Regions from separate parts of the Ensifer sp. 1H6 genome, predicted to be linked through region 3. Evidence: predicted binding sites of a transcription regulator. Region 3 holds the regulator's gene; each other region holds the start of a gene.
The links. Region 3 encodes PhoB, which activates phosphate uptake and scavenging genes when phosphate is short. Its sites were predicted from a motif close to TGTCATNNANCTGTCAT; they were not measured.
Positions count from the first base shown of each region.

Region 1 (4,403 bases), on a different contig from region 3:
GAGCCTTGCAACCGAAAGTCGGACGCCTGTTCCCTGAACTGGATCGTCTCATGACGCTCAGTCCCACCGCCAATGCGGAGGCTCTCTCCCCAACCGCGAGCCCCGCCCCCGGCATTGCAGCCGGAGGCGGACAGGGTCACAGGAACAGATCGACTGCGAAGTAGGTGAGCGCCGAAATCGCAGCAGCGGCCGGCATCGTCACGAACCAGGCGATGACAATGTTGCCGGCAAGGCCCCAGCGCACCGCCGAGACACGCTTGGCGGCACCCACGCCGATGATCGCGCCGGTGATCGTGTGGGTGGTCGACACCGGAATGCCGAGCCAGGTGGCGGCAAACAGCGTGATGGCGCCGCCGGTTTCCGCGCAGAAGCCCTGCATCGGATTGAGCTTGGTGATCTTCGAGCCCATGGTGTGCACGATGCGCCAACCGCCCAACAGCGTGCCGAGCGCGATCGCCGCCTGGCAGGTGATCACCACCCAGAACGGCACATAGAACTCGGAGCCGAGATAGCCCTGCGAGAACAAGAGCACGGCGATGATGCCCATGGTCTTTTGCGCATCGTTGCCGCCGTGGCCGAGCGAATAGAGCGACGCCGAGACGAACTGCATCACCCGAAAGGTACGGTCGACAGCAAAAGGCGTCCGGCGCACGAACAGCCAGGAAACGATGAGGATCAGGAGCAGCGCCAGGAAGAAGCCGATCATCGGCGACATCACGATGGCGCCGACCGTCTTCAAGAGACCGGTCCAGACGATGGCATCGCCGCCAGTGCGGGCTAGGCCGGCACCGACGAGGCCGCCGATCAGCGCATGCGACGAACTCGACGGAATGCCGAAGATCCAGGTCGCGATGTTCCAGACGATCGCCCCCATCAGGGCCGAGAAGATCACCAGCGGCGTAACGATGCCGGGATCGATGATGCCGCGTCCGAGCGTCTCGGCCACATGCAGGCCGAAAAACAGGAAGGCGATGAAATTGAAGAACGCCGCCCACATGACCGCATATTGCGGCCGGAGCACCCGGGTCGAAACGATGGTTGCGATCGAGTTGGCGGCGTCATGCAGCCCGTTGAGAAAGTCGAAGAACAGGGCGATTGCAATGAGGGCGACGAGCAACGGCAGGGCGAGCGTCGCGTCCATCAGACGTTCTCGATCACGATGCCGCTGATCTCGTTGGCGACGTCCTCGAAGCGGTCGACGACCTTCTCGAGCTCGCCGTAGATCTCGCTACCGATAATGTAGGCCATGGCATTGTTGGCACCGTAGCGGCGGAAAAGATCCTTCAGGCCCTGGTCGTGCAGCTCGTCGGACCGGCCTTCGATGCGCGTGACCTCTTCGGCGATGGCGATGAGCCGGCCGTGGTTGACGCCGATGCGATTGAGCAGCGGAATGGCCTCGGCGATCAGGTGCGCCGCCTGGACGACGATGACGCCCATTTCCTTCATGCCCGGATCGAAGGTCTTCTGCTCGTAGAGCCGGATGGTCTTGACCGTCTTGTGCATCATGTCGATGGCATCGTCCATCGACTGGATGAGATCCTTGATGTCGCCACGATCGAACGGCGTGATGAAGGAGCGACGAACGGCCAGAAGCACTTCGCGGGTGACACCGTCTGCCTCGTCTTCAAGCGCGACGATCCGGTCGCAGTGCTTTTCGAGATCGTCGCCGCCGGCGAGGAGCTTGTCGAGCGCTTCGGCGGCACCGACGACGGTACGCGAATGTTGCGCGAAGAGATCGAAAAAGCTGTCTTCGCGGGGAAGGAGTTTGCGGAACCAAGCCAGCATCACAAATATATCCGTTCGTGGATTGTCATGCGGCTGTCATATTGTACGCAAGCGATCAAGAAAAGCGCTGAACGACTGGGATTATAAGGCTTTCCCCGCCGTTATCGCGCAATTTTGCCTGGAAATGACTCAGGTCACCTTTCGTCTTGCCTTAAAGCCCGCTTTCGTCCTACTGCATAGCTCCTTAAATCGGCATCGATTTATGGAGCTATGCAGCAAGTGTTGCAGCGTCCTTTGCACGTCCTGTTCGACGCGTGGCGCTGCGACTGGCGCCGACGTCGAATCCGGACCCGAAATGCCACAAAAGGTCTTTCTCAATCGCCTGAAGCTGAGCGAGTTCCGCAATTATGCGGCGCTGTCGCTGGCGCTCGACCAGAGGCACGTCGTGCTGACCGGCGAGAACGGCGCCGGCAAGACCAATCTGATGGAAGCGGTGTCGTTTCTGTCGCCAGGCCGTGGCCTCAGGCGTGCGGCCTATGCCGATGTCGCTCGCGTCGGCGCAAGCGACGGCTTCTCGGTCTTTGCCGAAGTCGTGGGCATGGAAGGCCCGGTCGAGATCGGTACCGGCACGGCCGGCACCAGTGAGGGGCAATCACGACGCCTGCGGCTGAACGGCACGACAGCGAGTACGGTCGATGAGCTGACCGACCATCTGCGCGTGCTGTGGCTGACGCCGGCCATGGACGGGCTCTTCACCGGCCCGTCGGCCGATCGCCGCCGTTTCCTCGATCGGCTGGTGCTTTCGCTCGATCCGGAGCATGGGAAGCGCGCCAGCGAATTCGACCGTGCCATGCGTAGCCGCAATCGGCTCCTCAGCGACTTTCGTCCCGACCCGGCCTGGTTGACTGCCATCGAGCGGGAAATGGCGGGGCTCGGCGTGTCGATGGCGCTCGCACGGCAGGAGATGCTGGGTCTGCTGACGGCGCTCGTCGAGAGAAACACCGGCGACAGCGTCTTTCCATCTGCGCGCCTGGCGCTGGCGGGCTTCCTCGACGACGAGAGCCACAAGCCAGCCTTCGACCTCGAAGAACAATATCTCACCATGCTGCGCGAGGGCCGGGCGCGCGACGCGGCCGCCGGCCGGACACTGGACGGACCGCACCGCACCGACCTCCTGATTCGCCACCGCGAAAAGGACATGGAAGCCGAGCGCTGCTCGACCGGCGAGCAAAAGGCGCTGCTCGTCGGCCTGGTTCTTGCCCATGCGCGCCTCGTCGGCGACATGACCGGTCACGCTCCTATCCTGCTGCTCGACGAGATCGCCGCGCATCTCGACATGGGCCGCCGCGCCGCCCTATTCGATCTCGTCGACGGACTTGGCGGCCAGGCCTTCATGACCGGGACGGACCGTGCGATGTTCGACGCGCTCGGCGATCGCGGCCGGTTCCTGACGGTGGAGCACGGAAGCGTATCGGGATGATGGAACCGATCATGGAAAGTGTCCGCTCATGACTAGTACAAGCCTCGAATCATCGGAAATTGCCCGCTACGCGCGCCACATCATGCTGCCCGAACTCGGCGGTGGGGGGCAACAGAAACTCAAGGCGGCGCGCGTTCTCGTCATTGGCGCCGGCGCCTCGGCGCTCCTGTTCTTCAATATCTCGCCGCCGCGGCATCGGCACGCTGGGCATCGTCGACGATGACGTGGTGTCGCTGTCGAACCTGCAGCGGCAGGTGATCCACCGCACGGCCGATATTGGCCAGACAAAGGTCGAGAGCGCCTCGGCAGCGATCGGCGCGCTCAATCCGCATGTGGTGGTCGAGAGGCATCCCCTTCGTCTGGCAGCCGACAACGCCGAGGCGCTGTTGCGCCAATATGATCTGGTGATCGACGGCTCGGACAATTTCGACACGCGCTATCTCGCCGCCGATACGGCAGCAGCCGTCGGCATACCGCTCGTCACCGGTGCAGTCGGCCGCTTCGACGGTTCGCTTACAGTGCTGATGCCTTATCGCTCGGGCGCGGATGGCGAACCGAACCCGTCCTACCGCGATCTCTTTCCCGAAGCGCCGCCGCCGGGCGTCGTGCCCTCCTGTGCCGAGGCCGGCATCATCGGCGCGCTCACCGGCGTCATCGGAACATTGCAGGCTATGGAAGCCATCAAGGTGATCGCCGGGATCGGCGAGCCACTCGTCGGTCGGCTGTTGATGTATGACGCTCTCTCGGCGCAATTCAGCACCATCCGCTATCGCCGGCGCAAGGACAGGAGCGCAGACTGATGCAGATCATCAGGATCGACGCTGCCTTCGATCGCTACAAGGAATTGCTGGCCCTGATCCTTGACGCCTTTGCCTATATGGACGGGCGGATTGATCCGCCATCCTCGGCCCATGCGCTAACGATTGAGGGGCTGAGCGAGAAGGCTTCGGCAGAAATTGGCTTCGTCGCCGTCGACGGCTCAGTGCTTGCCGGCTGCATCTTCTGCAAGCCGGAGACCGACTGCCTCTATATCGGCAAGCTTGCGGTTTCCGCGACCTGCCGGGGAAAAGGCGTCGGCCGACTGTTGCTTGCAAGCGCCGAAGCAGCGGCACGCGACCGCCACTTGGCCGCTCTGAGGCTGCTGACACGGATCGAACTCACCGAAAACCACAGGACGTTTTCGGCCTGGGGCTTCGTC
Region 1 is NZ_MOAI01000015.1:116,678-121,080, forward strand. Features, by position in the region: gene BKP54_RS18830 (inorganic phosphate transporter) at 137-1,141, opposite strand; gene BKP54_RS18835 (DUF47 family protein) at 1,141-1,785, opposite strand; gene recF (DNA replication/repair protein RecF) at 2,081-3,205, shown strand; partial or broken gene BKP54_RS18845 (molybdopterin-synthase adenylyltransferase MoeB) at 3,234-4,005, shown strand; gene BKP54_RS18850 (GNAT family N-acetyltransferase) at 4,005-4,403, shown strand, end outside.
Region 1: BKP54_RS18835 (DUF47 family protein) is a predicted target of PhoB. The motif match lies at 1,809-1,825, and genes of this name have one in related genera.

Region 2 (4,403 bases), on a different contig from region 3:
GGCACATCAGACGATGCCTCCCGCATCCGCGCCGTGCGCGAGGGTGCGCCGGAGAGCCGCATCATTCTCGATGCCAATGAAGGCTGGACGCCCGACAGCCTCGCCTATCACTTCGCCATCTGCGCCGAGCAGCGCATCGACCTGATCGAACAGCCGCTTGCCGCCGGCCATGATCAGGCCCTGGCCACGATCGCCCGCCCCGTTCCGGTGTGTGCCGACGAGAGCGTGCACGCGACCGGCGACCTCTCGGCCCTGGTCGATCGCTATGACGCCGTCAACATCAAGCTCGACAAGACGGGCGGCCTGACGGAGGCGCTTCGCATGCGCGATGCGGCAACGTCGCTCGGCCTCAAGGTGATGGTCGGCTGCATGGTCGGAACCTCGCTCGGCATGGCACCGGCAATCCTGGCGGCGCAGGGCGCGGATTTCGTCGATCTCGACGGGCCCCTGCTTCTGGCACGCGATCGCACGCCCGGCCTGCGCTACGAAGCCTCGCTGGTCTTTCCGCCGGAACCACGCCTCTGGGGCTGAAGATACCAGGCGGCAACGGCAAAGCAGCAGCCGGCAAAGGCGACGACCGACATCGAATAGAACCCGTTCACCCCGTACCAGGCGTAGAGATAGCCGGACAGGAAGGTGAGGATCGCCGTGAAAATGCCGGTGTAGAAGAAATAGAGCCCCTGGGCCGATGCCTCCTGCTCCTCGACGACGCGCTCCACCAGCTTGTTCTGCATGCCGGTGTGCATGATCGCATAGGTGAAGGCGTGGAAGCACTGCAGCACGAAATAGCCGGAAAAGCCGAGATCCATCGGGAAGATGATCCAGCGCACGACCGCCAGCGAGCAGCCGGACAGGATCATCGTCCAGACGCTGAAGCGGCGGATGATCGCCTTGGCGAAGATGAACATCGTCACTTCAGCAGCAACGCCGGCACTCCAGAGGATGCCGATCTCCGTGCCGCTATAGCCGATATGCTGCCAGTAGATTGCCGAGAAAGCGAAGAGCATGGCGTGGCTGGCGTTCACCAGCGTCACGCCGATCAGCAATAGCTGCAGATCGAGCTGGCGCAACGATTGCGGCGGAGGCTCGGTCAGCGCCGTGATCGGTGACGGGCGCCGCGGTCGGCCGACCTTTGGCGCCGCAAAGGCCATCAGGATCGTCAGGCCGAAACCGACCGCCATCGCCGGCAGCACCATGTCGCCACCGAAGATGCCGATCATCCAGCCGCCGAGCATGGTTGCGCCGATGAAGGCGACGGAACCCCAAAGCCGCATCTGCGCATAATCGAAACCCCAGCGCCGGACGCCGGAAAGCGCGATCGCCTCGACGATCGGCACATAGGGCGAATAGACCGCCGATTGCAGCGTATAGATGATCAGAACCGGCCAGAACTCCCGGGCGTAGAACAGCACGAAAGCCGTCGCCAGCGACAGGAAACCTGACCAGATCAAAACGATCGTGCGCTCTCCGAGCCGATCGGCGATCACACCGGCAATTGGCGCGGTGATCACGCGTACGAACATCGGCAGCGCCAGCACGACGCCGATCTCGAAATCGCTCATGGAAAGCGTGCTCAACCAGACCGGAAAATACGGCATTGCGAAACCGTTGACGATCAACGGAGCGCAGAAGAGCAAGGCGATGCGAAGCGCAAAATGACGCGGCGGAGGGCCCACAGTTGCGGGCGCTTGGGAGGGAATCATGGGAGAACCTGATGGCTATCGGCCAGCAATAGCATAGCCCGCTGCCGGATCGCCATAACCTAGATTTCACTACAAGCGACGCTTGCGCCCTCGCCGGCGTTCCCGTCAGGCTGCCCGTTGCGTCAGCAGGTGCGCCAGAAGCCGTTCGGCTTCGGCCGTTCCCTCGGCCTCTGCGACGCCGCCGCGCATCTGATGCCAGGTGATCAGTTCCATGGTGCCGTCGTGGTGTTCGGCGATCGCCGTGCAGCTTTCGACCCAGTCGCCCGTGTTGATGTAGCGCACGTCGCCGATATCCTCGATGACCGCATGGTGGATATGGCCGCAGATCACGCCCTGCGCATCATGCCGCCGCGCCTCGTCGGCAACCACCTTCTGGAACTCACCGATAAAGTTGACGGCGTGCTTCACCTGCAGCTTCGCCCAGGAAGAGAACGACCAATAGGGCATGCCGAGCCGGCGACGAACGGCGGCCAGGCCGATATTGATGGCGATCGCCGTATCGTAGGCCCAGTCGCCGAGATAGGCGAGGATGCGCGCATTGCGCACGACCACATCGAATTCGTCGCCATGCAGCACCAGATAGTTGCGGCCGTCGGCACCCTTGTGCATATGGCGCTGCGCCACTTCGATGCCGCCGAAGTGAACACCCGGGAAATCGCGCATGAACTCGTCGTGATTGCCGGGGATATAGATGATGCGCGTGCCCTTGCGCGCCTTGCGCAGCAGCTTCTGGACGACGTCGTTGCAGTTCTGCGGCCAGTACCAGCTACGCTTCAACCGCCAGCCATCGACGATGTCGCCGACGAGAACGATGGTCTCAGCCTCGTGATGGCGCAGAAAATCAATAAGAAAGTCGGTCTTGGCGGCCTTGGAGCCGAGGTGGACGTCGGAGATGAACAACGTCCTGAGGTGTCTTACGGAATTGATTTGCGGTGCCGCCATCATACCAGCCTCGTCTTGATTGAGCCTTCTGGGGCCCGTCAAAACCAGACTCGTGTTTCAGGAAGATGACACGGACGCCGGCCGCTTCGTCGCACCGGCTTAAAAGAACCGCGCAAAAACTGTACGCGGTTCGCAATTCATGCCACAAGGCCACGTCCAAAAAAGAGGAATGCAGACTATGAGCACGGGCGACAAAACGAAATCCCAGACAGGTCCGGTCAGCGGCGACATCGACCAGCAGGCCCTTTTCTTCCACCGTTACCCTCGCCCTGGGAAGCTCGAAATTCAGCCCACCAAGCCGCTCGGCAACCAGCGCGATCTCGCGCTCGCCTATTCGCCCGGTGTGGCTGCGCCCTGCATCGCCATCCGCGACAATCCTGAAACGGCTGCCGACTACACGGCACGCGCCAACCTTGTCGCGGTCATTTCCAACGGCACGGCCGTTCTCGGCCTCGGCAATATCGGTCCGCTTGCCTCCAAGCCGGTCATGGAAGGCAAGGCCGTCCTGTTCAAGAAATTTGCCGGCATCGACGTCTTCGACATCGAGATCGACGCGGCGAGCATCGAGCGTATGGTCGATGTCATCTCGCGCTCGAGCCGACCTTCGGCGGCATCAACCTCGAAGATATCAAGGCGCCGGAATGCTTCGAGGTCGAGCGCCAGTTGCGCGAAAAGATGCAGATCCCCGTCTTCCATGACGACCAGCATGGCACCGCGATCATCGTTGCGGCCGCAATCCTCAACGGTCTGGAACTGGCCGGCAAGGACATCGCCAAGGCCAAGATCGTTACCTCGGGTGCAGGTGCCGCAGCGCTCGCCTGTCTCAATCTGCTGGTCACGCTTGGCGCCAAGACCGAAAACATCTGGGTGCACGACCTCGAAGGCCTCGTCTACAAGGGCCGCGAAGTGCTGATGGACGAATGGAAGTCCGTATACGCGCAGGAAAGCGACAACCGGGTATTAGCCGACAGTATCGGCGGCGCCGACGTTTTCCTCGGTCTTTCCGCCGCTGGAGTCCTGAAACCGGAACTGCTGGTGCAGATGGCCGAAAAGCCACTGATCATGGCGCTCGCCAACCCCACGCCCGAGATCATGCCGGAGGCAGCGCGCGCGGCGCGCCCCGACGCGATGATCTGCACCGGCCGTTCGGATTTCCCCAACCAGGTCAACAACGTGCTTTGCTTCCCGCACATCTTCCGCGGTGCGCTCGACTGCGGCGCAAGCACGATCAACGAAGAAATGAAGATGGCGGCGGTCCGCGCCATTGCCGGCCTTGCCCGCGAGGAGCCGTCCGACGTGGCCGCCCGCGCCTATTCCGGCGAGACGCCGGTCTTCGGTCCCGATTACCTGATCCCCTCGCCCTTCGACCAACGCCTGATCCTCCGGATTGCGCCGGCGGTTGCCAAGGCTGCCGAGGAAAGCGGCGTCGCCACCCGCCCGATCCAGGACTACGACGCCTATCTCGACAAGCTGAACCGCTTCGTCTTCCGCTCGGGCTTCATCATGAAGCCGGTCTTTGCCGCCGCCAAGAATGCGCAGAAGAACCGCGTGATCTTCGCCGAAGGTGAAGACGAGCGCGTGCTGCGCGCCGCCCAGGTGCTGCTGGAGGAAGGCACGGCCCGCCCGATCCTGATCGGTCGTCCGCAGATCATCGAGACGCGCCTGCGTCGCTACGGCCTGCGCATTCGTCCGGATATCGATTTCGAGGTGGTCAACCCCGAGGGCGACCCGCGCTACCGCGACTACGTCGAGGACTAT
Region 2 is NZ_MOAI01000002.1:207,819-212,221, forward strand. Features, by position in the region: gene dgcA (N-acetyl-D-Glu racemase DgcA) at 1-531, shown strand, start outside; gene BKP54_RS03855 (MFS transporter) at 483-1,703, opposite strand; gene BKP54_RS03860 (UDP-2,3-diacylglucosamine diphosphatase) at 1,809-2,648, opposite strand; partial or broken gene BKP54_RS03865 (NADP-dependent malic enzyme) at 2,824-4,403, shown strand, end outside.
Region 2: BKP54_RS03860 (UDP-2,3-diacylglucosamine diphosphatase) is a predicted target of PhoB. The motif match lies at 2,700-2,716, and genes of this name have one in related genera.

Region 3 (4,403 bases):
ATGGCAAGCGGGTTGCCGCCATAGGTCGAACCGTGCGTACCGGCGACCATGCCGGCAGCCGCCTCTTCGGTCGCAAGGCAGGCACCGAGCGGGAAGCCGCCGCCGATGCCCTTGGCGACAGCCATGATATCCGGACGGATGCCAGCCCATTCATAGGCGAAAAGCTTGCCGGTGCGGCCGACGCCGGACTGGACCTCGTCGAGGATCAGCAGCAGACCGAACTCGTCGCAAAGCGCGCGCAGCTCCTGCATGAATTCCTTGGTGACCGGGCGGATGCCGCCCTCGCCCTGGATCGGCTCGATCAGGATCGCCGCCGTCTCGTCGGTGATCGCATCCTTGAGCGCCGTGATATCGCCGAAGGGAACCTGATAGAAACCCGGGGCCTTCGGGCCAAAGCCCTCGATGTACTTCTGCTGACCACCCGCCGCGATGGTCGCGATCGTGCGTCCGTGGAAGGCACCCTCGAAGGTGATGATGTGGAACTTCTCCGGATTGCCCTTGGCATAGTGGTAGCGACGCGCAGTCTTGATCGCGCATTCGAGCGCCTCGGCACCCGAGTTGGTGAAGAAGACACGATCGGCGAAGGTGACGGCCGTCAGCCGGCGTGCAAGGCTCTCCTGGCCGGGGACCTCATAAAGGTTGGACAGGTGCCAGACCTTCTCGGCCTGCGCCTTCAACGCCTCGACCAGATGCGGATGCGCATGGCCAAGCGAGTTGACGGCGACGCCGGCGGCGAAGTCGAGATAGCGCGAGCCGTCTTCGGCGATCAACCAGACGCCCTCTCCTCGCTCGAAACGCAACGGCGCACGCATGTAGGTGTCGTAAAGCGGCGTGGTTGCAGTCATGGCGAGCCTCTCCTTCATTGCTATCGGCATCGATCCGAGCCCCTGTTGAGCGCGGCAAAAAATTAAAAATGCCGCCTTGCGGCGGCGCAGGCACTATTCCTATTTCGCAGCGCAATGTCAACAAAACCAAGCTTTGCAGTGCGGTCGGACGGGTCTGATCCATGCGACGAAAAAATCACGCGACGGGGCTTGCAAAAATGCAACGCCCACCGAGCAAGTTGGGGAAAACCAAGAAATCGATTCGGCGCGATTCGCGGGACTCTTGCCACGGAGTCCGCCGGTCAGTAGGTTAATGTTCAATTACTAGACGCATGCGGCGGGCCTAGTCACCAAAAGTGTTATCGCGTTGCAGCTCCGGAGCCTGTCCGGAGCGTGGTGAGAGATTCTGTCATCGCCAACGCTGAGAACGGAGAGTGCAGAAATGAACTGGACTGACGAGCGGGTGGAAAAACTGAAGAAGCTTTGGTCCGAGGGCCTGAGCGCGAGCCAGATCGCGGCACAGCTCGGCGGCGTCAGCCGCAATGCGGTCATCGGCAAGGTTCACCGGCTGAGCCTGCCCGGCAGGGCCAAGGCTGGCGGAACCACCGCCGCGACCCGGCCGAAGCAGCGCCCGACTTCGGCGCCGCGCGCTCCGAACTACGCTTCGCGCGTCACGACACGGACGGTTACCCGTGCGGCCGGCGCGACCGTGCTCAAGGAAGAGGTCGAAGTCGATCTCGTCGCCGAACAGGATTTCCGCATCCAGACGGATGTGGTCGTGCCAATGTCGCGCCGCCTGGAGCTGACGCAGTTGACCGAGCGCACCTGCAAATGGCCGATCGGCGACCCGCTCAAGGAAGAATTCCACTTCTGCGGCAACGATTCCCCGGAAGCTTCGCCCTATTGCACATTCCATGCGCGGCTTGCCTATCAGCCGACCTCCGAGCGCCGTCGCGCTCGCTGAGACGACCGAAAACCACATGCAGAAAAGGGGCCGCACGGCCCCTTTTTTATTGGCTGCTGCATGTTTCCCTGGTTCGTATTCGCTTCAAGGAAACATGCCGCAATTCAAGATGCAACAGCGACCTTTGCGCGTCCATTAAGATGCGCGGCGCTGCAGTGGCCGGCTGGCTCAGCTTTCGAGCGAGTAGCCGGCACCGCGAACGGTGCGGATGACATCAGGCATGCTCGAGAAATTCAGTGCCTTGCGCAAGCGACCGACATGCACGTCGACGGTGCGCTCGTCGACATAGATATCGTGGCCCCAGACGCCATCAAGGAGTTGCGAGCGCGAGAACACCCGGCCCGGCGACGACATCAGGAATTCGAGCAGGCGGAATTCCGTCGGACCAAGGCGGACCTCGCGGGTGCGGCGATGCACGCGATGGGTCTCGCGATCGAGCTCGATGTCGCCGCAGCGAAGCAGCGTCGAGAGGACCTCGGGCTTGGCGCGCCGCAGCATCGCCTTGACACGGGCCATCAGCTCCGGGGTCGAGAACGGCTTGACGACATAATCGTCGGCGCCGGTGGCAAGGCCACGAACCCGCTCGCTCTCCTCGCCGCGCGCCGTCAGCATGATGATCGGCAGGCGCTCGGTTTCCGGACGTTGGCGCAGCCGGCGGCAAAGCTCGATGCCGGAAACGCCCGGCAGCATCCAGTCGAGGATCAGGAGATCCGGGAGGCGCTCCTGTAGGCGGATCTCCGCCTCGTCTCCGCGCAGGATCGTATCAACATCGAACCCTTCGGCTTCGAGGTTATAACGCAGCAGGACACTCAGCGCCTCTTCGTCTTCGACAACGGCGATTTTCGGCAACATCAGGCAACGTCTCCTTACCCAGAGCGTCTCGCGTTCGATCGAACGCAAAGAGATGCTCGAACATATAGAATCTGGAGCACTCCGCGCGTTTTCATAGGCACGCGCGAAAACGTATAGCTTCAGACGCAGTAGAGCAGGGCCGCAACCAGGGCTGCGACCGGAGCAGGTTCATAAGCAGGCACTCGAACGTATCCGGGTCTTAAAGCGCGTCGCGATCTCTAAGATGCGCTTGTTGTGCTTTAAGTTCTTGTTTTTGCACATGTCGTTATCGCAAAACCGCTGCGCACTTTTGCGCGACATGCGTTAGTCCTTCACGGCACCCAGCGTCGACGTATTGTCGTCCTTCGGACGCTCGCCTTCCGGCTGCGCGCCCGTCGCCATGTAGTAGATCGTCTCGGCGATATTGGTGGCGTGGTCGCCGATACGCTCGATGTTCTTGGCACAGAAGAGAAGATGCGTGCAGGGCGTGATGTTGCGCGGATCTTCCATCATGTAGGTGAGCAGCTCGCGGAACAGCGAGGTGTAGATCGCGTCGATCTCCTCGTCGCGCTCGCGGATGCTGTTGGCCTTCTCCGGCGAGCGGGAAGCGTAGACGTCGAGGACTTCCTTGAGCTGCACCAGCGCAAGCTCTGCCAGGTGTTCGAGACCGCGCGCCAGCTTGCGCGGGATGCCGGAGCCGGCAACCGCGATGACACGCTTGGCGTTGTTCTTGCCGAGGTCGCCGACGCGCTCCAGATCGGACGCGATGCGGATCGATCCCATGATCTCGCGCAGGTCGGCAGCAACGGGCTGGCGCTTGGCGATGGTGACGATTGCCTTTTCGCCGATCTGGCGTTCGGCTTCATCGAGGATGGTGTCGTCGGAGATCACCTTCTGCGCCAAGGCGAGGTCAGAATTGACAAGCGCACGAACGGATTCGCCCACCATCTGCTCGGCAAGCCCGCCCATCTCGGAGATGCGGCGCGTGAGATATTTCAGTTCTTCGTCGTAGGCGGACATTATGTGCATGGACATAGTCTTCGATCCTTGCGGGCGCGTTCAGGAAACGGGGTGAAGAGGAGCTTCGGCCATCAACCGAACCGGCCCATGATGTAGTCCTGGGTACGCTGGTCATCCGGATTGGTGAACATCTTGTCGGTGTCGTTCTCCTCGACAAGATTGCCGAGGTGGAACATGGCAGTGCGCTGCGAAACACGCGCCGCCTGCTGCATCGAGTGGGTGACGATGACGATCGTGAAGTTGGTACGCAGCTCGTGGATCAGTTCCTCGACCTTGGCCGTCGCGATCGGATCGAGCGCCGAACAGGGCTCGTCCATCAGGATCACTTCAGGGCTGACGGCAACGGCGCGCGCGATGCACAGACGCTGCTGCTGGCCGCCCGAAAGACCGGTGCCCGGCTCCTGCAGGCGATCCTTCACCTCGTTCCACAAACCAGCCTTCTGCAGGCTGGTCTCGACGACTTCGTCGAACTCAGACTTGGTGCGGGCAAGCCCGTGGATGCGCGGGCCGTAGGCGACGTTGTCGTAGATCGACTTCGGGAACGGGTTCGGCTTCTGGAACACCATGCCGACGCGGGCTCGCAGTTCCACGACGTCGATCGTCGGGTCGTAGATGTCGTCTTCATCGAGCGTGATCTTGCCGGTGACGCGGCAGTTCTCGATGGTGTCGTTCATGCGGTTCAGCGTGCGCAGGAAGGTCGACTTGCCGCAGCCCGAAGGGCCGATCAGCGCTGTCACCGTGTTCTCGCGGATATTGAGATTGAC
Region 3 is NZ_MOAI01000017.1:7,493-11,895, reverse strand. Features, by position in the region: gene BKP54_RS19955 (aspartate aminotransferase family protein) at 1-845, opposite strand, end outside; gene BKP54_RS19950 (GcrA family cell cycle regulator) at 1,267-1,788, shown strand; gene phoB (phosphate regulon transcriptional regulator PhoB) at 1,957-2,640, opposite strand; gene phoU (phosphate signaling complex protein PhoU) at 2,944-3,654, opposite strand; gene pstB (phosphate ABC transporter ATP-binding protein PstB) at 3,711-4,403, opposite strand, start outside.